DNA from 3 places in the Streptomyces sp. NPDC100445 genome. Region 3 is predicted to be linked to each of the others. Evidence: riboswitches for the same ligand, from Rfam matches in the RefSeq annotation. Region 3 holds a riboswitch; each other region holds the start of a gene.
What was found. A riboswitch is a leader RNA that binds a small molecule or an ion and turns the genes downstream of it on or off. The one in region 3 is predicted to bind cobalamin.
Positions count from the first base shown of each region.

Region 1 (10,116 bases), on a different contig from region 3:
CGCGACGGCCGTTCCTACGCCCGCCACCTCGACTTCGACCCCGACCGTTGGCTGCCGGAGCGCGCCGGCGAGGTACCGAAGTACGCCATGAGCCCGTTCAGCGTGGGCAACCGCAAGTGCCCGAGCGACCACTTCTCCATGACCCAGCTGACCCTGATCACCGCCGCGGTCTCGGCGAAGTACCGCTTCGAGCGGGCCGAGGGGTCCGACGAGAGCACCCGGGTGGGCATCACCCTCCGTCCGCAGAACCTGCTGCTGCGGGCGATCCCCTGGTAGGCCGCCGGTACCGGCGCGCGCTCAGGCGGCCCGCGGGCCCCGGAACGCGCGCCGGTAGGCCTGCGGGGTCGTGCCCAGCGCCCGCACGAACTGATGGCGCAGCGCCGCGGCCGTACCGAACCCGGTCCGCCAGGCGACGGCGTCCATGGTCTCCTCCGTGCCCTCCAGCAACTCCTGGGCCAGCAGCACGCGCTGGCGCAGGATCCACCGGTACGGGGTCGTCCCCGTCTCCTGTTGGAACCGCCGGGCGAAGGTGCGCGGCGCCATGTGGGCCCGGGCGGCGAGCTGCTCGACGGTCACCTCCTGGTCGAGGTGCGCCTCCATCCACGCCAGCACCTCCCCGACCGTGTCGCAGGGAGCCTTCGGCAGGGGACGCTCGATGAACTGCGCCTGGCCGCCGTCCCGGTGCGGGGGAACCACCATCCGGCGGGCGATCCTGTTGGCCACCTCCGGGCCCTGCTCCTTGCGCACGATGTGCAGACAGGCGTCGATGCCGGCGGCGGTGCCGGCGGAGGTGATGACCGGGTCCTCGTCCACGTAGAGCACGTCCGGCTCGGCCCGGAGCCGGGGGTACCGCAGGGCGAGCTGGTCGGCGTGGTGCCAGTGCACCGCGCACCGCCGCCCGTCCAGCAGTCCCGCCGCGGCCAGCACGAACACCCCGGAGCAGACGCTGAGCACCCGGGCACCCCGGTCGACGGCGCGCCGCAGCGCGGCCAGCAGTTCCTCCGGGAACGCGCGCTCCGTGTACGCCTGCCCGGCCGGGACGGCGATCAGGTCGGCCTCCTCCAGCCGCTCCAGCCCGTACGGGGTGGACACGGTGAACCCGCAGTGGGTGCCGAGCGAGGGCCCCTCCGCGGAGACCACGGCGAAGTCGTACACCGGCAGTCCCTCGTCACCGCGGTCGATGCCGAACACCTCGCACACGACACCCAGCTCGAAGGGGTGCACTCCGTCCAGCAGCACGGCCGCCACGTTCTTCAGCATGCGGCCAGTGTGCCGCACCGGTGGCAGTAATTCGAGGGTCCCTGGCATTCCTGCCACTGCCGGTAAGGAGTATCCGGCGGGACAGTGGTGTCCATGAACGGAAACCAGATCGAAGGCCTCATCGGAATGTCCACCACCCTCGGGATCCTGGTCCTCCTGGTCCTCCCGTCCCTGCTCGGTGTCGTGCGCGACAGGCGCATCGACCGGCAGCTGAGGGAGGCCCAGGAGGACCGGACGAAGGCAGGGGCTCAGAAGTCCTCGTCCAGGTCGACGGTGCCCTCCACCGCCACCTGGTACGCCGACGGACGGCGCTCGAAGAAGTTCGTCAGCTCCTGAACACCCTGGAGCTCCATGAAGGAGAAGGGGTTCTGCGAGCCGTACACCGGGGCGAAGCCGAGACGCGTCAGGCGCTGGTCGGCGACGCACTGGAGGTACTGGCGCATGGAGTCGGTGTTCATGCCGGGAAGGCCGTCGCCGCACAGGTCACGGGCGAACTGGAGCTCCGCCTCGACGGCCTCCCCGAGCATGTCGGTGACCTCCTGCCGCAGCGCGTCGTCGAACAGCTCCGGCTCCTCCTTGCGCACGGTGTCGACGACGTCGAACGCGAAGGACATGTGCATCGTCTCGTCGCGGAACACCCAGTTGGTGCCGGTGGCCAGGCCGTGGAGCAGACCCCGGCTGCGGAACCAGTAGACGTACGCGAAGGCGCCGTAGAAGAACAGCCCCTCGATGCAGGCGGCGAAGCAGATCAGGTTCAGCAGGAAGCGGCGGCGGTCGGCCGGCGTCTCCAGCCGGTCGATCTTCTCCACCTCGTTGATCCACTTGAAGCAGAACCCGGCCTTCTCCCGGATGGACGGGATGTTCTCGACGGCGGCGAAGGCGGCGGCGCGGTCGTCGGGATCGGGCAGGTAGGTGTCCAGGAGGGTCAGGTAGAACTGGACGTGGACTGCCTCCTCGAACAGCTGCCGGCTCAGGTAGAGCCGCGCCTCGGGGGAGTTGATGTGCTTGTACAGCGTCAGCACCAGATTGTTGGCGACGATCGAGTCACCGGTCGCGAAGAAGGCGACCAGCCGGCCGATGAGGTGCTGCTCCTCCGGCGTGAGCCGGGCGAGGTCGGCGACGTCGGAGTGGAGGTCGACCTCCTCCACGGTCCAGGTGTTCTTGATGGCGTCCCGGTAGCGCTCGTAGAAGTCGGGGTAGCGCATGGGACGCAGCGTCAGTTCGAAGCCCGGGTCGAGGAGCCGGGTGTCACGGGTGGTCATCACTGGCAGGCCTCGCAGGACTCGGGGTTCTCCAGGGAGCAGGCGACCGCGTCGGGGTCGGTGGCCTGCTGCACGGGAATGGCGGGCTGCGCCTGGGCGGCGCGGGCGATGCGCGTCGCGGGACGCGAGCGCAGGTAGTACGTCGTCTTCAGCCCGGACTTCCAGGCGTACGCGTACATCGAGGAGAGCTTGCCGATGGTCGGCGTCTCCAGGAACAGGTTCAGGGACTGGGCCTGGTCGAGGAACGGGGTGCGGGCGGCGGCCATGTCGATGAGGCCGCGCTGCGGGATCTCCCAGGCCGTGCGGTACAGCCTGCGTACCTCCTCGGGGATCCAGGCGAACCCCTGCACGGAGCCGTTCGCGTCGCGCAGCGCCTCGCGGGTGCGGGCGTCCCACACCCCGAGGTCCTTCAGCTCCCGCACCAGGTAGGAGTTGACCTGGAGGAACTCACCGGACAGCGTCTCGCGCTTGAACAGGTTCGACACCTGCGGCTCGATGCACTCGTAGACCCCCGCGATCGAGGCGATCGTGGCCGTCGGGGCGATGGCCAGCAGCAGCGAGTTGCGCATCCCCGTCCGCGCGATGCGCGCGCGCAGCACCTCCCAGCGCTCGGGCCAGGTGAGCGTGGTGTCGTAGTGGTCGGGGTGGAGCACCCCGCGGGCGGTACGGGTCCGCTCCCAGGCGGGCAGCGGCCCGTTGCGCTCGGCGAGGTCGGCGGAGGCCTCGTACGCGGCGAGCATGATCCGCTCGGCGATCCGCGTGGACAGGGCCTTGGCCTCGGGGGAGTCGAAGGGCAGACGCAGCTTGAAGAAGACGTCCTGGAGGCCCATCGCGCCCAGGCCGACCGGACGCCACCTGGCGTTGGACCGGCCCGCCTGCTCCGTCGGGTAGAAGTTGATGTCCACCACGCGGTCGAGGAAGGTGACGGCCGTGCGGACCGTCTCGTCCAGCCGCTCCCAGTCGATGTCCCCGTCCCGCACGAACGCGCCGAGGTTGACCGAGCCCAGGTTGCAGACGGCCGTCTCGCCGTCGTCGGTGACCTCCAGGATCTCCGTGCACAGGTTGGAGGAGTGGATGACGCTGCCCGGTTCGGCGGTCTGGTTGGCGGTGCGGTTGGCGGCGTCCTTGAACGTCATCCAGCCGTTGCCGGTCTGCGCGAGGGTGCGCATCATCCGGCCGTACAGGTCCCGCGCCGGGATCGTCCTGCGGGCCAGCCCCGCCGCCTCGGCCCGGCGGTAGGCGGCGTCGAACTCCGCGCCCCACAGGTCGACCAGCTCCGGCACGTCGGCGGGCGAGAACAGCGACCACTGCTCATCGGCGTTGACCCGGCGCATGAACTCGTCCGGCACCCAGTGCGCGAGGTTGAGGTTGTGCGTACGGCGGGCGTCCTCGCCGGTGTTGTCCCGCAGCTCCAGGAACTCCTCGATGTCGGAGTGCCAGGTCTCCAGGTAGACCGCCGCCGCGCCCTTGCGCCGGCCGCCCTGGTTCACCGCGGCCACCGAGGCGTCCAGCGTCTTCAGGAACGGCACGATGCCGTTGGAGTGCCCGTTCGTCCCCCGGATCAGCGAACCGCGCGACCGGATGCGGGAGTACGACAGACCGATGCCGCCGGCGTGCTTGGAGAGCCGGGCGACCTGGTGGTAGCGGTCGTAGATGGAGTCCAGCTCGTCCAGCGGGGAGTCCAGCAGGTAGCAGGACGACATCTGCGGGTGCCGGGTGCCGGAGTTGAACAGGGTGGGGGAGGAGGGCAGGTAGTCCAGGCGGCTCATCAGCCGGTACAGCGCCGCGACCTCGTCCACGGCCCGGCTCGTGTCGTCCTCGGCCAGACCGCTCGCCACGCGCAGCATGAAGTGCTGGGGCGTCTCGATCACCTTGCGGGTGATCGGGTGCCGCAGCAGGTAGCGGCTGTGCAGGGTGCGCAGGCCGAAGTAGCCGAACCGGTCGTCGGCCGCGCCGTCGACCAGCGCGTCCAGCCGCTCGGCGTGCAGCCGGACGAAGGCGGCGGTGCGGTCGGCGACGAGGCCCTCGCGGTGCCCGACGGCGACGGACCCGGTGAACGACGTCACGCCCTGCGAGGCGGCCTCGTCCCGGATCGCGAGGGTCAGCAGCCGGGCGGCCAGCTTCGAGTAGGCGGGGTCCTCGGAGATCAGGCCGGCGGCGGCCTCCGTGGCCAGCTCCCGCAGCTCCGCCTCGTCCGCCCGCGCGGACCGGCCGCGCAGCGCGGCGGCGGCGACCCGGCCGGGGTCGGCGTCGGGCAGGTCCGCGGTCAACTCGGTCAGGATCCGCAGCAGCGCGGTACCGGGGCCGTCGGACTTCGGCTCGGTGACTGAAGCCGGATCGGCTGGCGCGATGGTCACGTGGGGCTCTCCCTCGCTCGGCACGGGGCCTGGCGGAGGGCAGGGGGCAGTCACGAGCGCGCACGGCGTCGCGTCCACCGGCCCACTCCACGAGACCCGGACGTCACAGGCACCCGGACCGGACGGCCGGGTGCGCTGTCGGCAGGACCTCGGACTGGAACAGGCGTGCGGACGCACGCGAGCACACCGTTGCGGGACAGTTCCGGACTCGCACCGGATTCCCCTGCGGCGACAGCGAGCACGAGCATACATCTGGTGCCGGGCTGCCACGTCACCCCCACATGTTGTGTCGGCCCACCGTGTCCGGGGCGTGTCCGGGGTGCGCCGGCGCCCTGCCGGGGAGGGACCCACGGGGGCAACGGGCGACCGTCCTGCGGGGGCCCGGCGTTCGTCGGGGGGCGCATCAGGCTGCGGGGGCGACGGTCCGCCCGGGAGGGTGTGCGGGCGTTCAGTGTGCGGGCCGCCGGCTCACCTGGGGGCGGGGTGTGTGGCCGGGCGCCGGCCTGCCGGGGGAGGGTGCCGTGAGTGTTGCCCGTGCGGGCCAGCGGGCTGCCGGGGAGTGCGCGACGGCCGCCCCGCGGGCCCCTTACGCGGTGCCGGTCCGCTGGGGCAGGTGCGTGGTGGTCGTTCGGCGCGGTCCGTGTACCTTCGCCATGCCGATCACGCGGGCGTCGCTCGAACGAAGCACCGGCTCGCCCCCCGGGGGGAGTCGCCCGTGCGGGGCAGCGGGCTTCCGGAAAGTAGGCGACGGCCGTCCCGCGAGCGCCTGTGGCCCGCCGGGAGCCCCGCCGGACCGGTCCACCGGGAGCAGCTTGCCGCCGGTCGGAGACGGCAGTCCCCGACTCCGGGCCGGAGCGCGTCGACGAGAGCGAGGGCGTTCACGACCGCGGCCCGCGTGGACGTTTCCGGTGCGGCACCGTGCCGCCCGGGCCCGTCCCCAAAGGCTTCGGCGGGCCAGACCGGTTGGTGCACGTCACCGATGTGGAGCCGGGTGCGGCGGTGACCCCCGATCCGGTCGTGCTGCGCCGGGCCGTGCTGCGCGCCCTGGCGGACAGGGCCCCGCCCCGCGACACCGGAGCACCCGCCGATGCCGGCACCGGAGCCCTCTCCGGCACCGGCGGCGGTGACGCCGTCGTCCGCCCGGCGGACTCGCCGCCCGCCCGGTGCCTGGCGGCGGGCCGCCGGAGGGGAACCTCCGGCGGCCCGCAGCACAGTGCGCTGCCGGAAACCTCAGTGGGCGGCGTCCGCGGTGGCCGGCGGCAGTTCCACCTGTACACCCGGGTCGCCGGCGTCGGCCGTGTAGTCCCCGGGGCTGGTCTCGTCGACGCCCTCGGGGGCCTTGACGGCCTTCAGGACGAAGGTGAGGACGACCGTGACCACCACGTTCAGGACGAACGCGGTGAGGCCGATGTAGCCGATCTCGCCGATGCCGGGGATCTCCTTGGCGCTGCCGCCGAAGTGCTTCTGCGTCGGCGAGGCGATCCCGTACGCGGCGATGGTGCCGTAGACCATGCCCGCCGCCCAGCCGGCGAGCAGAGCCCAGCGGTGGAACCAGCGGGTGAACAGGCCGCCGACCAGGGCCGGGAACGTCTGGAGGATCCAGATGCCGCCGAGGAGCTGGAAGTTGATGGCCACCGTCTTGTCCATGGTCAGGACGAAGACCAGGGCGCCGACCTTCACCAGCAGGGACACGATCTTGGAGACCCGGGTCTCCTGCTGGGGCGTGGCGTCCGGCTTGATGAAGTCCTTGTAGATGTTGCGCGTGAACAGGTTGGCCGCCGCGATGGACATGATCGCCGCCGGGACGAGCGCCCCGATGCCGATCGCCGCGAAGGCCACGCCCGCGAACCAGTCGGGGAACATGTCCTCGAACAGCTGCGGGATCGCCAGCTGCCCGTTGGTGACCTTCACCCCGGCCGCGATCGCCATGAAGCCCAGCAGCGCCAGCAGACCCAGCATCAGGGAGTACAGCGGCAGGATCGTGGTGTTGCGGCGGATCACCTCACGGCTCCTGGACGACAGGGTCGCGGTGATCGAGTGCGGGTACATGAACAGGGCCAGCGCGGAGCCGAGGGCCAGCGTGGCGTACGTCCACTGTCCCGCGGGGGCCGGCACGACACCGCCCACCCCGGTGGTGGTGAACTTCTGGCCCGCCTTGGCGAAGATGTCGTCGAACCCGCCGAGCTTGATGGGGATGTAGATGATGGCCACCGCGATGACGATGTAGATCAGCGCGTCCTTGACGAACGCGATCAGCGCGGGGGCGCGGAGCCCGGAGGAGTAGGTGTAGGCCGCCAGCACGCCGAAGGCGATGAGCAGCGGCAGGTCCTTCACGAACCAGTTGGTGTGCTCGCCGCCACCGACGCCCATGACGTCCAGCACCGCCTGGATGCCGACGAGCTGGAGCGCGATGTACGGCATCGTCGCCAGGATGCCGGTGACGGCCACCGCCAGCGACAGACCCTTCGACCCGAACCGGCCGCGCACGAAGTCGGAGGTGGTGACGTACCCGTGGCGGTGCGAGACCGACCACAGGCGGGGCAGGAAGGTGAAGATCAGCGGGTACACCAGGATCGTGTACGGCACGGCGAAGAACCCGGAGGCTCCCGCCGCGTAGATCGCCGCCGGTACGGCCACGAAGGTGTACGCCGTGTACAGGTCGCCGCCGAGCAGGAACCAGGTGACCCAGGTGCCGAAGGACCGGCCGCCCAGACCCCACTCGTCGAGGGTGTGCTCGTCGTCGGCCCGGCGCCAGCGCGCGGCCAGGAAGCCCATGACCGTGACGGCCAGGAAGAAGAAGATGAAGACGCCGAGCGCGACGCCGTTGACGCCGTCCTTCACTTCGCCGCCTCCTTGTCCCGGCCGGCGGCGGACCCGCCGCGGGCACGCTGGTCGCGCTGCCACAGTTGGTGCGCGAGCACGGTGAGCGCGGTGGAGATCAGCACCCAGAGCATCTGGTACCAGTAGAAGAACGGGATCCCGACGAACGTGGGGTCCGTCCCGGCGTACGAGCCGACCCACAGCATCGCCACGAAGGGCGCGACGAGACACAGGGCGATGACCACCCTGACCGGTGTCACCACCGGTGGTCTCACTTCAGGCGTTTCGGACATGCCACGGCTCCGTCCCCTCGCTGATCACCTGTGTAATGCGCAGGCAATCTAGGTGACGGCGTCGTGCCAGTGGAAGACCTCGTCCGCATATCGGTATGTCGATGCGGTGAAGGCGCGCTCCCGCCCCTACTCCACGGGCCGCTTCAGCCGCGCCACGAACTTGTAGCGGTCCCCGCGGTAGACCGAGCGCACCCACTCCACCGGGTCGCCGCGGCGGTCCAGGGAGTGCCGGGAGAGCATCAGCATCGGCAAGCCCACGTCGGTGCCGAGCAGGCCGGCCTCGCGGGGGGTGGCCAGCGAGGTCTCGATGGTCTCCTCGGCCTCGGCGAGGTGGACGTCGTAGACCTCGGCGAGCGCGGTGTACAGGGACGTGTACTTCGCCAGCGACCGCCGCAGGGCCGGGAAGCGCTTCGCCGACAGGTGCGTGGTCTCGATCGCCATCGGCTCGGCGTTGGCCATGCGCAGCCGCTCGATGCGCAGCACGCGCCCGCCGGCGGTGATGTCGAGCAGCCCGGCGAGCCGGTCGTCCGCCGTGACGTACCCGATGTCCAGCAGCTGCGAGGTCGGCTCCAGGCCCTGCGCCCGCATGTCCTCGGTGTATGAGGTGAGCTGGAGCGCCTGGGAGACCTTGGGCTTGGCCACGAAGGTGCCCTTGCCCTGGATGCGTTCGAGCCGGCCCTCCACGACCAGTTCCTGGAGCGCCTGGCGGACCGTGGTGCGGGAGGTGTCGAACTCGGCGGCCAGGGTCCGCTCGGGCGGGACCGGCGTGCCCGGTGCCTGCGTCTCCGTCATGTCGAGCAGGTGCTTCTTCAGGCGGTAGTACTTGGGCACGCGCGCGGTACGGACGGTCGTGCCGGTTTCGTTCTCCGCACTGCTGACGTCGGTGCTCATGCTCTGCCTTCCCGGCTCCGAGTGCCGAAAGCGACCGACATCCCATCGGCCACGGCACACATCGTGGCACGGGTCGCCGTGTCGGGACTCCCCCCGCACGCTCCGTGATCTCCTCTGTATACCGGTGCGCCCCCTGTTGGTCTAGTCCATCCGGGGCGCGGGAGGCCGAGGGGTGACGGCGTGCCCGGCCCGGTGTCGCACACCTCGCCGCCCCGCGTACCCCTGTTCCCCGGCTAGAGGCCCTGCCACTCCGGCTTGTCGGCGTACGTGTGCCGGAAGTAGTCGGCCAGCTTCAGCTTGGCGGCGGCGGCCTCGTCGACGACCACCGTGGCGTGCGGATGGAGCTGGAGCGCGGAGGCCGGGCAGACCGCCGCGACCGGGCCCTCGACGGTCGCGGCGACCGCGTCCGCCTTGCCCTCGCCGGTGGCCAGCAGCACCAGGTGCCGGGCCTCCAGGATGGTCCCGATGCCCTGGGTGATGACGTGGTGCGGAACCTGCTCGATGTCGCCGTCGAAGAAGCGGGCGTTGTCGATCCGGGTCTGCTCGGTCAGCGTCTTGATCCGGGTGCGCGAGGCGAGCGAGGAGCACGGTTCGTTGAACCCGATGTGCCCGTCGGTGCCGATGCCCAGCAGCTGGAGGTCCACCCCGCCGGCCTCGACCAGCGCGCGGTCGTACGCCTCGCACGCGGCCTGGACGTCGTCGGCCGTGCCGTCCGGCCCCACGAACGCGTCCATGCCGACGCCGAGCGGTTCGAGCACCTCGCGGCGCAGCACCGAGCGGTAGGACTCGGGGTGGTCGGCGGGCAGGCCCACGTACTCGTCGAGCTGCGCTATCCGCGCGTGGGAGGCGTCCACGGCGCCCGAGCGCACCTTGGCGGTCAGGGCCTGGTAGACGGGCAGCGGGGTCGAGCCGGTGGCCACACCGAGCAGGGCGTCGGGCTTGCGCCGCAGCAGCTGCGCCATGGCCTCGGCGATCAGCTCGCCGCCCGCCGCGGCGTCCGGAACGATGACAACTTCCACGCTGTGCCTGCCGTTCTGAAAGGGGGCTGTGTGCGTCTCCATGTGGTTTAGACCAATCTAGCAGAACCGGGGTTCCCGGGCGTGGGTCCGCGTAGGGCGCGGAACGGGCGGTGAGCGAGGGGCCGGGCCTCCTGCCGCAGCCACGGAACCGGGGGGAACGGGCGGCCTCCGCGGAAATTGCCCCGGCCATCCGGCCCCACGGGCGACCCGGGCG
Region 1 is NZ_JBIVZV010000003.1:203,858-213,973, reverse strand. Features, by position in the region: gene ACIQVT_RS09950 (cytochrome P450) at 1-276, shown strand, start outside; gene ACIQVT_RS09945 (GlxA family transcriptional regulator) at 298-1,260, opposite strand; gene ACIQVT_RS09940 (hypothetical protein) at 1,354-1,596, shown strand; gene ACIQVT_RS09935 (ribonucleotide-diphosphate reductase subunit beta) at 1,509-2,522, opposite strand; gene ACIQVT_RS09930 (ribonucleoside-diphosphate reductase subunit alpha) at 2,522-4,879, opposite strand; cobalamin riboswitch at 5,002-5,144, opposite strand; gene mctP (monocarboxylate uptake permease MctP) at 6,110-7,720, opposite strand; gene ACIQVT_RS09920 (DUF3311 domain-containing protein) at 7,717-7,992, opposite strand; gene ACIQVT_RS09915 (GntR family transcriptional regulator) at 8,119-8,883, opposite strand; gene nagB (glucosamine-6-phosphate deaminase) at 9,117-9,902, opposite strand.
Region 1: another riboswitch for cobalamin. It lies ahead of ACIQVT_RS09930 (ribonucleoside-diphosphate reductase subunit alpha); the one in region 3 lies ahead of ACIQVT_RS22890 (HoxN/HupN/NixA family nickel/cobalt transporter).

Region 2 (10,116 bases), on a different contig from region 3:
GCAGCCGTCCAGGAAGGGCTCCCCGCCGGTGACGTCGGCGACCCCGTGATGGATCTCGTACCCCTCGACCCGCTCGCCGAGGGCCCGGCCGACGGGCCGGGTCAGGGTCTTCTCGCGGGCGAAGCGGACCCGGACGGGGAGCAGACCCAGCCCGGGGACGTGTCCGGCGCGGGACTCGACCTCGTCCTCGATGTGCTCGCCGAGGATCTGGAAGCCGCCGCAGATGCCGAGCACGGGCCGCTCCTCGGCGGCCCGCCGCACCAGCGCGTCCGCCAGCCCGCGCTCCCGCAGCCACTGGAGCGCCCGGACGGTGCCGCGCGTGCCCGGGACCACCACGAGGTCGGCGTCGGCCAGTTCCTCCGGGCGGTCCACGAAGCGCACGACGACGCCCGGTTCGGCGGCGAGGGCGTCCACGTCGGTGAAGTTCGACATCAGCGGGACCGCGCAGACGGCGACCCGCAGCACGTCCGCGCCGACCGGGGGCGTCACCGAGGACTCGCGGACGGTGCCGCGCAGCGACACCCGCAGCCCGTCCTCCTCGTCGATGCCGAGGCCGTGTTGGAAGGGCAGGACACCGTACGTCGGCCGTCCGGTGAGCCCGCGCAGCATGTCCAGGCCCGGCTCCAGCAGCGACACGTCGCCGCGGAACTTGTTCACGAGGAACCCGGCGACCAGCCGCTGGTCCTCGGGGGAGAGCAGGGCGACGGTGCCGAAGAAGGACGCGAAGACGCCGCCGCGGTCGATGTCCCCGACCACCAGCACGGGCAGCCCCGCGTTGCGGGCGAGGCCCATGTTGACGATGTCGGTCCGCCGCAGGTTGATCTCGGCCGGGCTGCCCGCCCCTTCACAGATCACCGCGTCATACGTGCCCCGCAGCTCGGCCAGGCAGTCCAGCACCGTGCCCAGCAGCCGCTGCTGCCGGCCCCCGTGGTAGCCGCGGGCGCTCAGCTCCCCGACGGGCTTGCCGAGCAGCACCACCTGGCTGCTCTGCTCGCCGCCCGGCTTGAGCAGCACCGGGTTCATCAGCGCGGTGGGCTCCACGCGGCAGGCCTGCGCCTGCATGGCCTGCGCCCGCCCGATCTCCGCGCCCTCGCGGGTGACGAACGAGTTCAGCGACATGTTCTGCGCCTTGAACGGCGCCACCTTCACGCCCTGGCGGACCAGCCAGCGGCAGATCCCGGCCGTCACGACGCTCTTGCCGGCGTCGGAGGTGGTGCCGGCGACGAGGAGACCCCCGTTCACTTCCCACGTCCCTTCATCAGGCCGCGCGCGGCGAGGGTGGTGCCGAGCGCGAGCAGGCCGACGCGGCGGGAGAGCCGTACGGCCCGGTCGATGTCGCCGACCCGGACCGGCCGTCCGGTGCCGCCGTTGAGCACGGGCCGGTGTTCGACCCGGCCGCCGTAGGAGAGCGTCCCGCCCAGCCGCACGCCGAGGGCGCCCGCGAACGCGGCCTCCACCGGGCCGGCGTTGGGGCTCGGGTGCCGGGAGGCGTCGGCCCGCCAGGCCCGCGCGGCACCCCGCGGATCGGGGCCGGCGAGGGCGGCGAGGACGGCGGTGAGCCGGGCCCCGGGCCAGCCGGCGACGTCGTCGAGGCGGGCGGAGGCCCAGCCGTAGCGCCGGTGGCGGGGCGACCGGTGGCCCACCATGGCGTCCAGGGTGTTGACCGCCCGGAAACCGAGCAGCCCGGGGACGCCGGCCGCGGCGCCCCAGACGAGGGCGCCGACCACGGCGTCGGAGGTGTTCTCGGCGACCGACTCGACCACGGCCCGGGCGATGCCGTCGGCGTCCAGCGCCTGCGGGTCCCGGCCGCACAGGTGGGGCAGCCGGGCCCGGGCCGCCTCCACGTCCCCGGCCTCCAGGGCCCGCCCGACGGCGCGGGCCTCGCGGGCGAGCGAGGTGCCGCCGACGACGGCCCAGGTGGCGGCGGCGGTCAGCGCGGCGGAGACGGCGGGACGGGGGCGCGCGGCGCGTGCGGCCAGTGCTCCCAGCGCGACGGCGCCGCCGGCGCACACGGCGGTGTGCAGGGCACCCCAGCCGCGATGGTCGTGCCACAGGACGCGTTCCACGGCTCCGGCCGCCCGCCCGAACACGGCGACCGGATGCCCGCGGCGCGGGTCGCCGAGGAGCAGGTCACCGAGGAGGCCGGCGGCGGCGCCGTACGCGTATGTGCGATCGGCACCCATCGGCTCAGCCGGCCGTGGGGACGGGTGCGGTCCCGGTACGGGTCCTCGGTCGGGTCCTCGCTGGGCAGCCGAGCATGTCGCTGTAGGTCCTCACTCAGGGTGTCCGCGCCCTGGTTCGACGTGAATCGGCGGTGAGAGTTCCTGGCTCCCGGGGATCACTCCCCGGTGACAGTGGCGGGACCGCGCCGGATTCGCACCGGCTTCCTCTTCTGCCGCCGTAGATGGCCTGGGCAGTCCACCACGTGCCCGGAAGGGCCGTCAACCTGCCGTTGACCTGCGGGGGGAGAGTGTGCCGATCCCCACACCACACGACGCGCGGGCCCGACCGGGGACATGACGGAGGCTCCCCTCCGCGACCGGCGCGGGAGGAGCCTCTCGGGGACGTGCGGGTCAGCCCTTGGCCACGACCAGGTGGATGCCGTACGCCACCGCCGCCGCGCAGGCCGCGAAGCACAGGTAGGCGCCGGTGACGGCGAGGCCGGCGGTGCCGCCCTGCGCCGCGGCCTTCTCGCGCCGGTTCAGGCCCGCGACGCCGAGGGTGAACAGGGTCACCAGGCCCACGGTGGCCACGAGACTCACTCCGAAGACGGAGCCGAGGGCCGCCCAGTCGATCTTCATGGGGATGCTTCCTTCGGTAACCGGGGTGACCGGACTCAGACGGTGGCGGCCGGGGTGACCGGGGTCGCCGGGGGAGCGGGCTCGGCGACGGCGGCCGGTGCGCCGACCTGCTGCGGGAAGGTGAGGTCGAGGTTCAGGTCGATGGCGACCGGGGCCGCCGGGGGCGGGGTGACGGCGGCGATGGCGGTGGTGACCACACCGGCCGGCTCGGCGCTCCCGTGGACCACGTTGGTGTGGTCCACCACCTCGCGGCGGGAGATCTTCCAGATGGCGGCGCTGGAGGCGACCAGGAAGACGGCGACGGCGGCGGTGCCCCAGTCACCGAGGTCGGTGACGGACTCGGCGCCCGCGCCGACCAGCGCGGCGGCCGGGAGGGTGAGCGCCCAGGCGACGAACATGCGGGTCGCGGTGGACCAGCGGACCACGCCGCCCTTGCGGCCGAGGCCCGCGCCCATCACCGAACCGGAGACGACGTGGGTGGTGGAGAGGGAGAAACCGAGGTGGGCGGAGGCCAGGATGGCGGTCGCGGCACTGGTCTGGGCGGCGAAGCCCTGACGCGGCTCCAGCTCGGTCAGGCCCGTGCCCATGGTGCGGATGATGCGCCAGCCGCCGATGTAGGTCCCGAGCGCGATCGCCAGGCCGGCGGAGAGGATCACCCAGGTGGGAGGGTTGGAGCCGGGGGCGATGGAGCCGCCCGCGATCAGGGCGAGGGTGATGATGCCCATCGTCTTCTGGGCGTCGTTGGTGCCGTGGGCCAGGGAGACCAGGCCCGCGGAGGCGATCTGGCCGACGCGGTAGCCCTTGCGGGTGGCCTCGCCGTCGGCGGTGCCGCCGATGCCGTAGGAGAAGCGGGTGGCCAGCAGCGAGGCGAGGCCGGCGACGATCGGCGCGGCGACCGCCGGCAGCAGCACCTTGGTGACCAGCACGTCACCGTGGACGGCGCCGAAGCCGGCCGAGGCGACGGTGGCGCCGACCAGGCCGCCCATCAGGGCGTGCGAGGAGCTGGAGGGCAGGCCCACCAGCCAGGTCAGCAGGTTCCAGAGGATCGCGCCGACCAGCGCGGCGAAGATGACCTCGGGACGGATGCCGCTCTCGTCGACGAGACCCTTGGAGATCGTGTTGGCGACCTCCACGGAGAGGAAGGCGCCCACCAGATTGAGGGCGGCCGACATGGCCACCGCGATCTTGGGCTTCAGGGCGCCGGTGGAGATGGTGGTCGCCATCGCGTTCGCGGTGTCGTGGAAACCGTTCGTGAAATCGAACGCGAGAGCGGTTGCCACCACTATCGCGAGGATCAGCGAGAAGCTTTCCATTTACCCAGGCAATCGTTCGAGGTCGTTGGCGGGTCGAACGTAGGCAACCTGAGTGAACGGAAGATGAACTAGGACCGGCATGAGGGTGACTGTCGTACGGGTTCGAGGTGGTCCCCCGCCCGCCCGTCCCGGGCGCCCCTTGGTTACCGGCCCCGCGCGAACGTCCGCAGCCGGCTCATGGAGCCGTCGAAGAGATTCTGGTCACCCGGCAGCGTCCCGCCGATGGCGTACTGCCAGAACGTCCAGTAGTGCCAGCCGCCCGGCAGCGTGCCCGGCCGCGCGGTGCCGTGCCGGGCGATCCACAGCGGGTTGCCGGCGGCGAAGGCGTGACTGTCGCCGGTGCACAGCCGCCACCACTGGGCCGTGGTGTAGATCACCGGGCGGCGGCCGGTGCGCCGCCGGACCTCGTCGCTGAACGACCGGATCCAGCCGACCATCCGCGCCCTGCCCAGCCCGTAGCACTTGTGCCGGGTGCTGTACGGGTTGTACTCGACGTCCAGCGCCGGCGGCAGCGTCCAGCCGTCCGCCCGCCAGTCGCCGCCGTGGCGCACGAAGTAGGCGGCCTGCCGGGCACCGGAGGAGCGGTCCGGCAGGGCGAAGTGGTACGCGCCCCGCAGCAGGCCCGCCGAGCGGGCACCGCTGTACTGCCCGGAGAAGTAGGGGTTGCGGTACGTGACGGACTCGGTCGCCTTGACGTACACGAACCGCGCGCCCCTCGCCCGGGCGGCGGACCAGTCGACCCGCCTCTGGTGGGACGACACGTCGTGCCCCCGGGGGAGCGTGGTGGCCGATTCCAGCGGGCCGGCCGAGCCCACCAGGCCGACCGGGCCGACCGGCCCGACCGGGCCGACCGGGTCCACCGGGCCGACCGGGTTCGCGGGCCCGGCCGGGTCCGCCGGCCCGGTGGACGCGGTCGCGGTGCCCGCGAGGACGAGGACCGCCGTGGCCGCCGCCGCGAGGGCGCCGGCGCGGCGGCGGACAAGGGCGCGTACAGGGGCCATGCGTCTCTCCGGTGTGACGGACGGCCGGGGCCGCGGGCGGTGGCGAACGTCCGGATCGTCCAGTGGGCAGGAGCGGGCAGGAGCGGGCAGAGGCGGGCAGGAGGGGGCAGAGACGGGCGGAAGGGGGCGGGAGAGACCATTGAAGGGGCGGTGATGGCCGAATCCGCGCCGGCCTCAGGCGTTTCGCGACCGGTTCCGCCCGTTCGGAGGCATGGCTTCCGGACCGAAGTGACCGACCGGCCCGCGGGGCACCGGACCGGCTGGCAGGATCGCCGCATGGCTGAACTGCGGCGGAACCCGGCGGACGCGGACGACACCCGGCGCGACGACGCCGGGCGGGACGACCCCCGGCCGGACGCGACCGGACCGGACGCGACCAGGCAGGGCGCGACCGGGCCGGACACCACCGGGTCGGACGACACCGCGCGGGAACGGGCGCGGCTCTGGGCCGACCTCGTCGCGACGGCACGCCGGACCGTCGCCGACGGGCTCGTGGTCGGCACCTCCGGCAACGTCTCCGCACGCCTCGGGGACCTCGTACTGGTCACCCCGACGGGCGTCCCCTACGACCGGCTCGCCCCCGGTGACCTCACCGGCGTCGACCTCACCGGCCGCCAGGTCCTGGGCACCCTGACACCGACCAGCGAACTGCCCATGCACCTCGCCGTCTACCGCGCCACCGACGCCCGGGCCGTCGTCCACACCCACGCCGTGCACGCCACCGCCGTCTCCACGCTCGTGCCCGCGCTCCCGCCGGTCCACTACATGACGGCCGCCCTCGGCGGCCCCGTCCGGGTCGCCCCCTACGCCCCCTACGGCACCGACGAGCTGGCCGCCCACATGCTCCGCGCCCTCGACGGCCGCTCCGGCTGCCTCCTCCGCAACCACGGCACCGTCACCCACGGCGCCACCCTCGACCAGGCCTACGACCGCACCGCCCAACTGGAGTGGATGTGCCGCCTGTGGCTCACGGCGTCCTCCGTGCCCGGACTGACCCCGACCCTGCTGTCGGAGGCACAACTGGCCGAAGCCGGGGAACGCTTGAAGGGGTACGGCCAACGGAGGTGACCCCTTGCCAGCCAGCCCCGCCCCGCGCACCCCGACCACCGGCACGCCCCGACTCCGCCTGCTCCGGCTCCGCCACGGCCCCCGGGTCCGGGCCGCGCCGGCCCGCAGCTCACCCCGGCCCGCCGCTCCGCTGGCCGGTGGCGCACCCCGCCCCGACACTGGTTCCGTGCGCACCGTCAGAGCCACCGCCACCGCGATCACCGCGGCCGTAGCCGCCGCCGGCCTGTCCGTGGCCGCCGGCCGGCTCGCCAGCGACGCCGCGCTGAAGGCGCCCGCGGGCCGCCCCCTGCCCACCGAGCCCCGCCTCACCGTGCACGGCACCGGCCCCGGCCGGATCACGCTGACCCGTGACCTGGCCGCCCTGCGCCCCGGCATCTACGGCCTCGCCGGCGACGGCAGCCACGCGGTCCTCGGCCCCGTCCTGGGGGCCCCCGGGCACACCGCCGACACCGTCGTACGCCGCCTGGAGCGCGTCACCCACGGCACCTTCGCCCCCGGCGACGCGGTGTGGCTCACCCCCAACCTCTACGTCGGCAACCCGCGCACCGCCCTCGGCATCGACCACACCGACGTCGAGGTGCCCGGCGAACTCGGCGCGCTGCCCGCCTGGTTCGTGCCCGGCCACCGGGACACCTGGGTGATCGCCGTGCACGGCCTGGGCACCACCCGCGAGCAGGTCCTGAACGTCCTGGGCTTCCTGCACGGCCGCAGCCTGCCGGTCCTCGCCCTCGCCTACCGGGGCGACCTGGGCGCCCCACGCCCGCGCGACGGACTGAACCGCCTCGGCGAGAGCGAGTGGCGCGACGTCGACGCGGCCATCCGCTACGCCGTCGACCACGGAGCCCGCCGCGTCGTGCTGCTCGGCTGGTCCACCGGCGCCACCATGGCGCTGCACGCCGCCGGGCACTCCACCGTCCGCGAGCGCGTCGCCGGACTCGTCCTCGACTCACCGGTGCTCAGCTGGCAGGCCACGCTGCGCGCCCTTGCCGCCGCCCGCCACACCCCGCGGCCACTGCTGCCGCTCGCCGTGCGCGCCGCGCAGGGCCGTGCCGGGCTGCACGCCGGGCGGATCACCGAGGACGCCGGAGCGGCCCTGCTCCGCGTCCCCACCCTGCTCGTCCACGGCCCGGACGACCGGGTCGCCCCCTGGCAGTCCTCCCGCCGGCTCGCCCGGCGCCGCGCCGACCTCGTCTCCCTGCACACCGTGCCCGGGGCACCGCACGCGGCGATGTGGAACGCCGACCCCGCGGAGTACGAGGAACGGCTGCGCCGGTTCCTGACCCCGCTGATGTGACGGCCGGCGCCGGGGGATGCCCGGCGCCGGCCCGAACCGTTCCGCTTCAGGCCGCACCACTGGCCGGAACCTCGCTTCCCGAGCGCTCTGTCACGCCGTGCGTTGGCCACCCCCGTAGCCGCCCGTGACATTCCGTTTGGGTTTTCGGACCATCAACCGGAAGACTGCACCCGTGACGTCCCGTATCCCGCGCGACTCCAGGCTCCGCCTCGTCCGACCACGACCCCTGGCCGCCGCCCCCAGAGCTGTGAACCAGCGGCGCCCGCGCCGCGCCGCACCCCGGCCGCCGGAGGGCACACCCGCACCCGCCGAACTGGCCGGAATGGCCCGCGCCGGACTGGCCGGCGCGGTCCGGGTGGCCCGCTGGGCGGACACGGCCCTCGGCCCCGGCCGGGACGGCGCCACCGCCGACGGCAAGTCCACCCTCTCCGAGGCCACCGCGGAACGCGCCGCCGCCGACCTGGGACTGAGCCCCGCTCAGATCCGCGCCGACTGGGACACCGCCCGCCTCGCCGGACTGGTCGAGGTGCACGGCGACGACGCGCGCCCCGGCTGGCGCCTGCGCGCCTGGAACCGTGACGACAGCGCCGTCCTGCGCGGCTGGGTGGCCCTCTTCGACGCCTGGTCGCTGGCCTGCCCGGAGCCCGACGCGCACGAGCCCGCCGCCGTCGCCGAGGTCGTCTCGGCCATGCCCCAGGTGCTCTCCTTCCTCCAGCTGTCCGCCGGGCCCGTCCCGGTCGAGCAGCTGCTCGACCTGCTCCAGCAGCGGGTCACCGAACTGCGCACCGAACGCTGCGAGGTCTCCTACGAGCCCGGCACCGGCCGGCCCGCCGGGCCCGCCGCCCCGGCGGAGCCCGTGCCCGCCCCGGACGCCCCCCTCGCCCCGCTCCTCGACTGGGCGCTGCGGGCCCTCGCCTCCGTCGGCGCCCTCACCTACGGCGCCGGCCAGGCCACCCTCACCCCGCTGGGCAGCTGGGCGGTGTGGGTCAAGCTGGAGCAGATCTGCGTGGCCGCGCAGAGCCCCGCCGGCAACATCGAGCAGTCGGCCGAGGACATGCTCCGCGGCTGCGCCCAGCTCCGCCCCAACGCGGCCCGCGCCGAGTACCGGGCCTGGCTCGCCGCCCGCCCCGTCGGCAGCGCCGTCACCGAGCTGATCCACGCCGCCCGCGGCGACGACGCCCTGCTGCGCGGCCTCGCCTTCGAGGCGCTGCGCGTCGTCGGCGCTCCCGCCGAACCCGACGTACGGTCCGTCGTGGACGAGCCCGCCCTGCGGCCCTACGCCCTGCTCTGGCTCGCCGAGCACGACGGCGTCGACCCGGAGGACGCGCACGAGGTCCTCACCCGCGAGGAGGCCACCTGGCTGTGGGTGGACACCGCCGCGGCCGTCGCCGACCACGGCGAGGCGCCGATGCTGGTCCGGCACCTGGAGTCCGCGGTGCAGCCCACCGTCCCCCAGCTGCTCGACGAGGTCCGCGCCGTCGGCCACCCGCGCACCGTGCAGGTACTGGTCGCGCTCGCCGCCGCCCACCCCGACCCGGCCCTGGCCAAGGCCGTGCGCCGGGCCGCCTTCCAGGTGCACACCGGCAGGTGAGCGGCGCGGTGCCGGGTCAGGCGCCGATCTCGGGGGCGTAAGTGCCGAAGCTCCAGACGTTGCCCTCGGCGTCCCGGGCCAGGTAGTCCCGCGAGCCGTACTCCTGGTCCGTCGGCGGCACGAGGATCTCCACGCCGTGCCGCACGGCCCGCTCGTGGTGGGCGTCCACGTCGTCCACCACGACGTAGACCCCGGCGGGCCCGCCGTCCCCGAGCGCCGTGTCGAACGCGCCGCCGCGACCCCGGGAACCGATCATCACCACACCGTTGCCCTGGACCAGCTCGGCGTGGAGCACGGTGCCGTCCGCCCCCTCGTACACCGACAGCTCGGTGAAGCCCAGGGCCTCCGTCAGCTGCGCGATCGCCGCCCTCGCGTCCGCGTACAGCAGCGTGGGGCAGACACCCGGCCGTGCGCCACCCGTACCCACCATCCCGACCACACCCCTCCACCCACCACACCCTTCCCCCCGAGTGTGACACCCACCACAGACAAACCCCCACCGAGCACCCGACGTACACCCATCACCCAGCCCGACCGACCACACGGCACCGGCACACGCTGGCCAGGCAGCACCGCTCACCCTCGTCCGACGCCCACCCCGGCCCCGCGCCGCACCCCACCCGAGCGGCTCCCGTCCAACCGGCCCCGCAGCTCACCGGCGTCGCCCGTGCTGGGCGGCCCCGGAGCCCGGCATGGGGCCGACGGCAGGCCGCCACCCCGGACACCGGGGAACCGAGCGCACCCGGACGGCCACGGCGCCGACACCGACGCCGTTCGCTGCGGGCACGCGCCCGGGGAGGGCAGCGCACGCCCACCCCGCACCCCACCCGAGCGGCTCCCGTCCAACCGGCCCCGCAGCTCACCGGCGTCGCCCGTGCTGGGCGGCCCCGGAGTCCGCAATTCCGTCGGGCCGTCCGCGGGCCGCACCCCGGACACGGGGGACCGAGCGCACCGCGACGGCCCACGGCGTCGACACCGACGCCGTTCGCGCCAGGCACGCGCGCGGGGCCCTGCCCATCGCGGGGATCCACGCGACGGGAGGCGAGCG
Region 2 is NZ_JBIVZV010000018.1:98,885-109,000, forward strand. Features, by position in the region: gene ACIQVT_RS33340 (cobyric acid synthase) at 1-1,242, opposite strand, end outside; gene ACIQVT_RS33345 (cobalamin biosynthesis protein) at 1,239-2,183, opposite strand; cobalamin riboswitch at 2,296-2,438, opposite strand; gene ACIQVT_RS33350 (hypothetical protein) at 2,574-2,801, opposite strand; gene ACIQVT_RS33355 (anion permease) at 2,837-4,114, opposite strand; gene ACIQVT_RS33360 (lysozyme) at 4,258-5,115, opposite strand; gene ACIQVT_RS33365 (class II aldolase/adducin family protein) at 5,392-6,183, shown strand; gene ACIQVT_RS33370 (alpha/beta hydrolase) at 6,350-7,477, shown strand; gene ACIQVT_RS33375 (hypothetical protein) at 7,650-9,068, shown strand; gene ACIQVT_RS33380 (VOC family protein) at 9,085-9,498, opposite strand.
Region 2: another riboswitch for cobalamin. It lies ahead of ACIQVT_RS33345 (cobalamin biosynthesis protein); the one in region 3 lies ahead of ACIQVT_RS22890 (HoxN/HupN/NixA family nickel/cobalt transporter).

Region 3 (10,116 bases):
CGGCCTCGCCGGCGGCGGTGCCGGCCCGGCCCCCGGCGCGGACCCGAGCCCGAGCCCGACGGTGCGCTAGGCACCTCGGCGGGGACCGGGCCCTAGGCCAGCCACACGGTGGTGTCCGGGGGCAGGGTGCCGTCGCCCGGGAGCGGGGCGCTGCTCAGCAGGACCTCGCCCGGCGGGAGCCCGACCGGCGCCGCGCCGAGGTTGGTGACGCACCGCCAGGCCCCGCCGCGGGTGAGGTCCAGCACCCCGGCGGGCGCCCCGGGCGTCCAGTCCAGCGTCTCGCCCTCCAGCAGCTTGCGGCGCAGCCGCAGCGCGGTGCGGTACAGCTCCAGCGTGGAGCCCTCGGCGCCGGCCTGCGCCTCCACGGCGTACTCCGCGAAGGACTCCGGCTGCGGCAGCCAGGCGGCGCCGGGCCCGAAGCCGTACGAGGGTCCGGTCGTCGTCCACGGCAGGGGCACCCGGCAACCGTCGCGGCCCTTGCGGACATGGCCGGTGTGCTCCCAGATCGGGTCCTGGAGCACCTCGGTGGGCAGGTCGGCGACCTCGGGCAGGCCCAGTTCCTCGCCCTGGTAGAGGTAGGCCGATCCGGGCAGCGCCAGCATGAGCAGGGTCGCCGCCCGGGCCCGGCGCAGGCCCGCCGCCGTGTCGACCACGGGCGCGGCGCCGCCGGACAGCAGCCAGGCGGCCGGGTCGGTGCCGGGCGGCAGCACGAGGCGGGAGGCGTGCCGCACGACGTCGTGGTTGGACAGCACCCAGGTGGCGGGGGCGCCGACGGCACGGGCGGTGGCCAGCGAGGCGGTGATGACCTCGCGCAGCTCCTCCGCGTCCCACGGGGCGCCCAGGTACTCGAAGTTGAACGCCTGGCCGAGCTCGTCGGGGCGGGCGTACAGGGCCCGGCGGGCGCCCGGCACCCAGGCCTCGGCGACGGCGGTGCGCGGCGGGCTGTAGGCGTCGAAGACCTTGCGCCAGTCGCGGTAGATCTCGTGGACCTCGTCGCGGTCCCAGTACGGGTGGGTGCCCGGCGCGACCGCGAGCAGGGCCTCCTCACCGGAGGCGCCGACGTCGCCGACGTCCCGCAGCGGCTCGGTGAGGTCCTTGGCCAGGCCGTGGGCGACGTCGACGCGGAACCCGTCCACCCCCCGGTCGGACCAGAAGCGCAGGGTGGTCCGGAAGTCGGCGCGGACGTCCTCGTGGTCCCAGTCGAGGTCGGGCTGCTCGGGGGCGAACAGGTGCAGGTACCACTCGCCGTCGGGCAGCCGCCGCCAGGCGCTGCCCCCGAACAGCGACTGCCAGTCGGTGGGCGGGAGTTCACCGTGCGGGCCGCGGCCGGCCCGGAAGACGTAGCGGTCGCGGGCGGCGGAGCCGGGGGCGGCGCGCAGCGCCTCTTGGAACCAGGGGTGCCGGTCGGAGGTGTGGTTGGGGACGATGTCGACGACGACCTTCAGGCCCAGCCGGTGCGCCTCGGTGACCAGGGCGTCGAAGTCGTCCAGGGTGCCCAGGCGCGGGTCGACGTCCCGGTGGTCGGCGACGTCGTAGCCGCCGTCGGCGAGTTCGGAGGGGTAGAAGGGGCTCAGCCACAGGGCGTCCACGCCGAGGGTGGCCAGGTGGTTCAGGCGCTGGGTGACGCCCCGGAGGTCGCCCAGGCCGTCGCCGTCGGCATCGGCGAAGCTGCGCGGATAGACCTGGTAGACGACGGCCTGCCGCCACCAGTCGGGGTTCCTGGACGAGAGGTCTGCCATGCCGGCTCCCATGGACGGACGACGTACGGACTCTGTATCTGTCCACCTTGCCCGGAAAGGGAACCTTTTCGAGCCCGGTCAGGGGGCGCAGTGCTCCAACAGGCCACGCACCTGCGCGTCCACCACCCGGTACCGCACCACGCGCCCCTCCTTCTCCCCGGCCACCACCCCGGCCGCCCGCAGCAGCCGCAGCGCCTGGGAGACGGCCGGGTCGTTCATGCCGGTGGCGATCGCGAGGTCGGAGACGGCGAGCGGGCCGGTGCGGTGCAGGGCGAGCAGCAGCGCGAGCCGGTTGGCGTCGGCCAGGAGGGAGAAACGCCCGGCCCAGGTGCGCAGGTGCTCCGCGTCGCCGATGGCGGCGATCGCCTCGCACACCCGGTGACCGTCGATGGTGCGACGGTCGGCTCGGTCGGCAGGGACGAGATGCATGGCACCATCCTCGCAGGCGCGGATGTGATCTTGAATACCTGCGCAGGTGCGCAGCTATGCAGCGGAGTGTCCGCCCCTCTACGGTGATCGGGCCGTGGTGCTCGGGAAGTCGATGCAAGGTCGACGCGGCCCTCGCCACTGTGATCAGGGAGTTCCCGTTCCGTCCGGCAGCCGCCGGGCCACTGGTCGTACGACGACCGGGAAGGCAGGGACGGCGGACGTGGACCTGTAAGCCAGGAGACCGGCCACGGCAGCTCACGAAGTGATCCACGAGGTGCTGGAGCGTGAACCTGATGACCGACGCCACGTCTTTCCGCTGGCGACGTGAGGACACCGTCAAGACGGCGGGGCTGATGGCGGTGATAGTCGCCCTGCACGTCGTCGCCTTCGGGATCCTCTTCCTCCTCGTCGCCCCCGAGCACTACCGGGTGGGCACCGACGTCTTCGGCGTCGGGCTCGGCGTCACCGCCTACACCCTCGGCATGCGGCACGCCTTCGACGCCGACCACATCGCCGCCATCGACAACACCACCCGCAAGCTCATGGCCGACGGCAAGCGGCCCGTGTCCGTGGGCTTCTGGTTCGCGCTCGGCCACTCCAGCGTCGTCGTCCTGCTGGCGCTGCTGATCGCGGGCGGCACCTCCCTCGCCGGGAAGGTCATGAACGAGGGGTCCAGCACCCACCAGGTGCTCGGCGTCCTCGGGACCACGGTCTCGGGCACGTTCCTCTACCTCATCGCCGCCCTCAACCTGGTCGCGCTGGTCGGCATCCTGCGGGTGTTCCGCGCCATGCGCGCCGGGGCGTACGACGAGAAGCAGCTGGAACAGCACCTCGCCGCGCGCGGCTTCATGAACCGGCTGCTCGGCCGGCTCACCAACTCCGTGTCCCGGCCCGGCCAGATGTACCCGCTCGGCTTCCTCTTCGGACTCGGCTTCGACACGGCCACCGAGGTCACGCTGATGGTGATGGCCGGCTCGGGCGCGGCGGCCGGCCTGCCCTGGTACGCCATCCTGTGCCTGCCGCTGCTCTTCGCCGCCGGCATGAGCCTGTTCGACACCCTCGACGGCACCTTCATGAACTTCGCCTACCAGTGGGCGTTCTCCAACCCCGTCCGCAAGGTGTTCTACAACCTCGCCATCACCGGCCTGTCCATCGCCGTCGCCTTCTTCATCGGCACGATCGAGCTGGTCGGCGTGGCGCACGAGAAGTTCGACCTGCACGACGACATCACCGGCTGGGTCGCCGGCCTCGACCTGGACAACGTCGGCTACCTCATCGTCGGCCTGTTCGTCGTCGTGTGGGCGGCGGCCCTGACGTACTGGCGGGTCGCCAGGGTGGAGGAACGCTGGTCGCGGCGGGTGCCGGCCCCCGCGGACTGAGGCCCGTCGGACCGGCCTCAGCGGCCCACGGTCTCCAGGTACAGCCGCACGTACCGGTCCACGTCGACCTCCAGGGCCACGTCCACCAGGGCGTGGTCACGGCGGCCGCCGTGGATCTCGGACTCGCCGGGGCGGGGCCGGCGGTCCACCACCGTCTGGCCGCGGGCCGGGCCCGGGGCCAGCACCACCTCGACCGGCAGCAGCCGGGTGGTGAGGCCCCCCGGGTCCGCCACCGCGCACACCGCGCCCGCGTCGCCGAGGCCGCCCGCCTCCTCCGCCTCGGGCGGCCCGCCCTGCGAGGTCGGCCGGTGGGCGAGGAGGTCACCGGCCAGGCGGGTGCCGGGCTCGTCGCTCGCGCGCAGCCGGTGCACCTCCGTGCCGGGCACCACGACCCGCTGGAACACGTCCAGGCCGTACATAGTGATCGGCACCCCGGCCGTGAGCAGGACCGCCGCCGCCTCCGGGTCGTGCCAGACGTTGAACTCGGCGACCGGGGTGGCGTTGCCGACCGCCACCGCCCCGCCCATGAACACGATCCGCTCGATGTTCCGCGTCACCTCCGGGTGGGTGCGCAGCAGCAGGGCGATGTTGGTGAGCGGGGCGGTCGGGACCAGCGTCACCGGGCGCGGGGAGGCCAGGATCTCCCGGTGCAGCAGGGTGACGGCGTCCACGGCCGCCGGGGCCCGGGTGGGCGCGGGCAGGCCGAGGTCGCCCATGCCGTCGGTGCCGTGCACGTGGCGGGCGGAGCGGGCCGGCTCGATCAGCGGGCGTTCGGCGCCCCGCGCCACCGGGACGTCGGGCGCGCCCGCCCGCTCCAGCACGGTCAGCGTGTTGCGGACCACCCCGTCGACGTCGGTGTTCCCGGCCACGCACGTCACCGCCCGCAGATCGAGACCCGGGTGGCGTACGGCGAACAGCAGGGCCAGGGCGTCGTCGACGCCGGTGTCGCAGTCGATGATCACGGGAATCGGCTCACCGGTCACAGCGCACTCCTTCCGTCGTGCCGACCTTAGATCAGCCGACGCCCCCCGACCGGAGTCGGAACGCTCCCGTCCGTCCCGGCACCCGGCCCGGAGCGGGACGGGGCGCCCCGCGGAGGAGGGCCGGATGGTCGTGGGCGGTGGCGTCCGCGTGCGCCGGGGCGGGGGTTCGGGCGCGGGGCGGGGCGACCGGGCCGGCCGTGCGTGCGTCGGGGGGTGCGGCGTACGGGCGTACGGGCGTACGGGGTGGGGCGTGGCCCAGTACGGCGAAGTGGCCGGTCGGCGCGCCGGGCGGCCGCGCGGTCTCGGCGTGCGGCCGTGCTCGGGCCGGTCCGGGAGGGGACCGCCACGGGACACCGGCCGCCGCCGGGCAGGTGTCCCGCGGTGTCCCTCACCCGGACGGACCCGGAGCGCTGGTGGGGCGGGTGGGGCGGTGGTGCCGTGGGGGCAGGCGTCCCGCCGGCCCGACGCAGCCCAGGAGGCACCGTTGATCCCCGCGACAGGCACCCGCATATCCCGGCTCCCCCGTGCCGTCCTGCTCCCTCTCCTCGGCACCGGTCTGCTCACCGCGGGCGGCTGCGCGGCCCTCGGGCTGCACCCTCCGGCGTCCGCCCCGCACCCCCTGCCCACCGTCGACCGGCCGGCCCCGACGCCCAAGGCGTCCACGCGGCCCGACGGGTCCACGCTCAGCGACGAGCAGGCGCAGGCGGCGCTCGTCACCGAGTCGGACCTCGGCGCCCCCTGGACACCCACGAGCGGCGCGGCCACCTGGCGGGACGGACTGCTGAAGGCGACCACGTCGGCCGGGGAGTGCCAGCGCCTGCTGGACGCGCTGTACAGCGACGAGCCGCTCGGCGCCCCCGCCCGCGCCGCCGTCGGCCTGGACGACACCGACACCGACGCCCAGCTCCGCTACCAGATCGGCAGCCGCCGCCCGGCGGACGTGGACGCCGTACTGGCCTGGCTGCGGACGATGCCGGCGCTGTGCGCGCGGTTCACGGCCACCACCGGGACGGGGACCGTGGAGGACGTACGGGTGACCGACGCGCCGCTGCCCGAGGTCGGGGACGCCCGGCAGGGCCTCAGGATCAGCGTGGCCGGCACGGCCCCCGACGGCGGGGAGAGCCTGCTCACGCTGGACCTGGCCGCGGTCCGGGTCGGCGCGGACTCCTTCGCCCTCACCAACGGCGGCCTGGGCGACGTACCGAACGACGCGACGCAGGCCGCCGTGCAGGTCGGCGCCCTGCGGCTGGCCGACGTCCGCAGACAGGGCCGCGCCCAGGTGTGACGCTCACAGCGGCGGGTGGGCCGGGGCGGGGCCGAGGGTGGTGGTGCCCGGGACGGTGCGGTGGCCCAGGCCGGTGCGGTAGGCGTCCAGGGCCGCCTCGACGCGGCCCGTGCGGCGCAGCAGGTCGCCCAGGAGGCGGCACAGGTCGGCCAGGTCACCGGAGGCGCCCGCGCGTTCCAGCAGGCTGAGGGCGCGGACGTAGTGCTCCTCGGCGGCCTCGGTGTCCTCCGCGTCCTCGGCGATGATGCCGAGCAGGCGGTGCGCGGCGGCGGCGTGGACGGCGCCGCGCTCGGAGGAGAAGTCCCCGGCGACGCCCCGGAGCAGCCCGGCGGCCTCCTCCGACTTGCCCCGGCGGTGCAGCACGTCGGCGAGTTCGACCGCGGCCTGGCTGCGGTAGAGGGCGGCCCGGCTCTCCGCGAGCATGGTGTGGGCCTGGCGCAGTTCGGCCTCGGCGCGGTCGAGTTCGCCGTTCTGCGCGCAGACGTAGCCGCGCATCCAGTGACAGTTGGCCAGTTCGGTGCGCAGGCTCAGCTGCCGGTACAGCGCGGCGGCCTTGGCCAGGGAGGCGTCGGCCTCGGCGGCGCGGCCCTCGGCGAGCAGGGTGCGGGCGACCGAGCGGTGCATGCGGGCGATGAGCGCGGGATCGCCGGCCCGCGGGGCGAGCGCGAGGGCGTACTCGGCGGCCTGGGCGGCGCGGGCGTGGGCGCCCATGTCCATGTAGGGGCCGATGACGCCGGCGTAGAGCAGCAGCAGGGCGTCGGGATCGTGCAGTCCGCCCCGGTTGAGTTCGTCGAGGGCGGTCTCCAGGAGGTAGACGGCGTAGCGGAGTTCACCGGCGAGGTAGTGGGCGACCGCCCGGCCGCGCAGGGCCGGCACGCGTACCGGGAGCGGCTCCCCGGCGAGCTGTTCCTCGGCCTGTTCGAAGCACTGCCGGGCCCGGGTCAGCTCGCCGGTCTCCAGGGCGCACTCGCCGAGTCCGAGCAGGGCGGCGGCCTGTTCGCGGGCGAGCCCGTGGGCCTCCGCCTCCGCCCGCACCACCCCGTACTGGGCGGCCGCCTCCTCGGCCCGGCCGTCGGCGAGGACGCGCTGGGCCTCGGTGAGCCGCAGCCTGAGGCCGGTGGCGAGGTGGGCGGGCCGGCCGACGGTCAGCTCCTCGAAGGCCACCTGGAGCCGTCCGGCGATGTGCCTGAGCGCCTCCTCGGAGGCCCGTACCCGTCCGGCCTCCAGGGTGGAGATGTAGGCGGGGGTGTAGGCCGGTTCGGCGAGCTGGCGCTGGGTCAGTCCGCGCTCGGCGCGCAGCCGCTGCACGCGCCGCCCGATGACCTCGGGGTCGTCCCTCTCCCGCACGCGTCTCATCCCCAACTCCCCCGGTGCCCCTTGCCGTTCACCTTCGGCAGCCCCTAGGTTAAATGGCGGGTCAAGCATGCTTGATACGCCGCTTTCGTGTTGCGAGGTAGCCGTGTCCGGACGTACATCCGCACCCTACGCACGCCCCGGCGCCCCGCTGCGCCCGATGGGGGCGCCCTCTCCCGCGCGCGGGGTGATCGCGGCCGTCGTCGCCGCCACGGCCCTCCTCCTCGCGGCCAACGCCGGCCCGGCCCGGGCGGCGGTCCCCGCCCCCGCCCCGGCGGCGGCCCCGGTGGCGCACCAGCCACCCCGGCACTGAGCCGGCCCCGCCCGGCGTCCCCGGATCAACCGGCCCCAGGGCCCCCGTTTGTCAGAGGCATGACCTACTCTGTGCGGACTCGTCACGCGAGGCACGCACGGCTCGGCCGCCAGGGGGCTCACGCGGCGCCGTGCCCGCGCGCGGCACCCAGTCTTCTCCATTCGTTCCGGGGGGTTCGAATCAGCGTGCACAAGCGCTCTCTCACGGCCGCCACCGCTCTGGCGGTCCTCTTCGGCTCGGCGGCTCTCGCCACCACCGCCGCCCATGCCGACTCCACCGCGGCCCTGCCGGTCAAGGCGACCGGTGACATCGTCGTGGACGCCGTCCACCGGCAGGTCTTCGTCAGCGACCCGCTCAACGGCAAGATCGTCGTCACCGACTACACCGGCCGGGTCCTCAAGCAGCTCACCACCGACCTCTCCGGCGTCAGCGGACTGGAACTGTCCGCCGACTCCGGCACCCTCTACGCGGCCGTGCGGGACCTCGACGCCGTCGCCGTCCTCGACACCGCCACCGACACCGAGACCACCCGGTACGCGGTCGGTGACAAGCCGCTCAGCGTCGCCCTCGCGGGCGGCCGGCTCTGGTTCGGCTACGGCGGCGCCGCCGCGGGCGGCATCGGCTCCGTCGACCTGGCCGACGAGCGGCACGAGGTCACGCTCGGCCAGGACAGCAGCTGGTACCAGGCCCCGCTGCTGGACGCCGCGCCCGGCTCCGCCACGCTCGTCGCGGGCGCCGTCGAGCAGAGCCCGGTCGAGCTGGCCTCCTACGACGTCTCCTCGGGCACCGCCACCAAGCTGGCGAGCACCCGGGAGGCCGGCAGCATGCTCGGCGACCTCCAGGTCACCCCCGACGGCAAGGACGTCGTCGTGGCCAGCGGCGCGCCCTACTACCAGCAGGTGTTCCGGACCTCCGACCTCGGCGAGGACGGCAAGTACGTCACCAACGCCTACCCGAACTCCGTCGCCGTCGCCCCCGACGGCACGGTCGCCGCCGGCATCAAGGGCTCCTACGACCCGGACGTCTACATCTTCCGCCCGGGCGGCAGCGAGGCGCTGCGCAGTTACGACTTCGGCCAGAGCGGCGGCCTGCTGGCCCCGGCCGGACTGGCCTGGGCCCCGGACGGCTCCCGGCTGTTCGCCGTGACCAGCGACAGCGCGGGCGCCTACTCGCTGCGCGTCCTCACCGCGCCCGCCAAGGCGGCCGTCACCGTCACCGTGGACGCGCCGGCCACCGCCGCCCGCGCCCAGCGGCTCACCGTCAAGGGCAGTGCCGTCTCGAAGGACGCCCTCCCCGCCGGCACCAGGCTGACGGTGACCCGCACCGACCTGGAGTCGCCGAAGGGCAAGGCCCTGGCCGCGGCGGTCACCCGGGCCGACGGCACCTTCTCCTTCACCGACACCCCGCCCGCCGGCGGCAAGGTGAAGTACACGGTGGCGTACGCGGGCGACGCCGGCCACGCGGCCGGCTCCGGCTCGGACACCGTCGGCGTCTCCCGCGCCAGGCCCGCGCTGAGCGTCGGCAACAACGGCAAGGTCTACGCGTACGGCCAGGACGTCAGGTTCACCGCGCACCTGGGCAAGACCCACACGAACCGCACGGTGGAGATCTGGGCCGACCCGTTCGGCCCCGACAAGCCCGCCAGGCTGGTGAAGTCCGGCAAGGTGAATTCCCGCGGCGACCTGTCGGTCACCCTGGACCTGAAGCGGGACACCAAGGTCACCGCCAGGTTCGCGGGCGACTCCCGGTACACGTCCGCCTCCGCGTCCAGCACCGTCGGCGCCAAGGTCAGCGTGTCCATGTCGCTCGCCAACCAGTACCGGTCGAAGTCGGCGTGGGGGCACACGTACGCCTTCTTCCACAAGTCCAAGGACCCGCTGGCCACCACGAGGATGCCGTACTACCCGGGCCGGGCGCAGAAATTCGAGTTCGAGGTGTACTACCAGGGCCGCTGGTACCCGGGTGACCCCGCCTACTTCGCGCTGGGCTCCGACGGTGTCTCCCGGGTCCGCATCAACGGCGACCACGGCCAGGACGTCGGCTGGCGGTTCCGGATCCGCTCGTCGTACCTCAACGGCGCCTCCGGCGACACGGTGAACTCCACGACGCACGGCGCCTGGAAGTACTTCACCTACACCAAGTAGCGCTACCGGGCGGTCTGGAGCTGGCGCAGCTGCCGCTGGACGTTCTCCAGCGCGCCGCGCCGGCGGCCCGGCACCCGCAGCCGCAGCTCCGCGAGCGCGGGCCCGAGTTCCCGGGCCCGCGCCGTGTCGTCGATACGGCCCCACTGGTGGTGGGCGCGGTCCACGGCCGCCTCCACGGCGGGGGCGTCCACCGCCTGCCCCGCCGCGAGCCGGGCCGCGGCGACCGCCAGCCAGGCCCGGCAGCTGCGCGCCGGGTCCCCCGCGAACATCGCGAGGTCGGCCCGGACCTCGGTCCAGTGCAGCGCCTGCTCGGAGCCGGCCCCGTGCGCCCGCGCGGCGGCCTCCTCGTGCCGCGCGGCCAGCCCGTCGGCCTCCGCGTGCCGCCCGGCCCGCACGGCGGCGCTGATGGCGGCGTGCGGATCGTCCGGGCGCGCGGCGCCACCGCTGCCCCCGGCGGGACGGGGGACGGCACCGCCCGGTGGAGGGCCGGC
Region 3 is NZ_JBIVZV010000010.1:3,587-13,702, forward strand. Features, by position in the region: gene ACIQVT_RS22875 (DUF4142 domain-containing protein) at 1-70, shown strand, start outside; gene ACIQVT_RS22880 (glycoside hydrolase family 13 protein) at 93-1,739, opposite strand; gene ACIQVT_RS22885 (ArsR/SmtB family transcription factor) at 1,818-2,168, opposite strand; cobalamin riboswitch at 2,247-2,433, shown strand; gene ACIQVT_RS22890 (HoxN/HupN/NixA family nickel/cobalt transporter) at 2,462-3,547, shown strand; gene ACIQVT_RS22895 (nucleoside hydrolase) at 3,565-4,530, opposite strand; gene ACIQVT_RS22900 (hypothetical protein) at 5,015-5,815, shown strand; gene ACIQVT_RS22905 (helix-turn-helix domain-containing protein) at 5,819-7,162, opposite strand; gene ACIQVT_RS22910 (hypothetical protein) at 7,329-7,481, shown strand; gene ACIQVT_RS22915 (Ig-like domain repeat protein) at 7,667-9,625, shown strand; gene ACIQVT_RS22920 (hypothetical protein) at 9,628-10,116, opposite strand, start outside.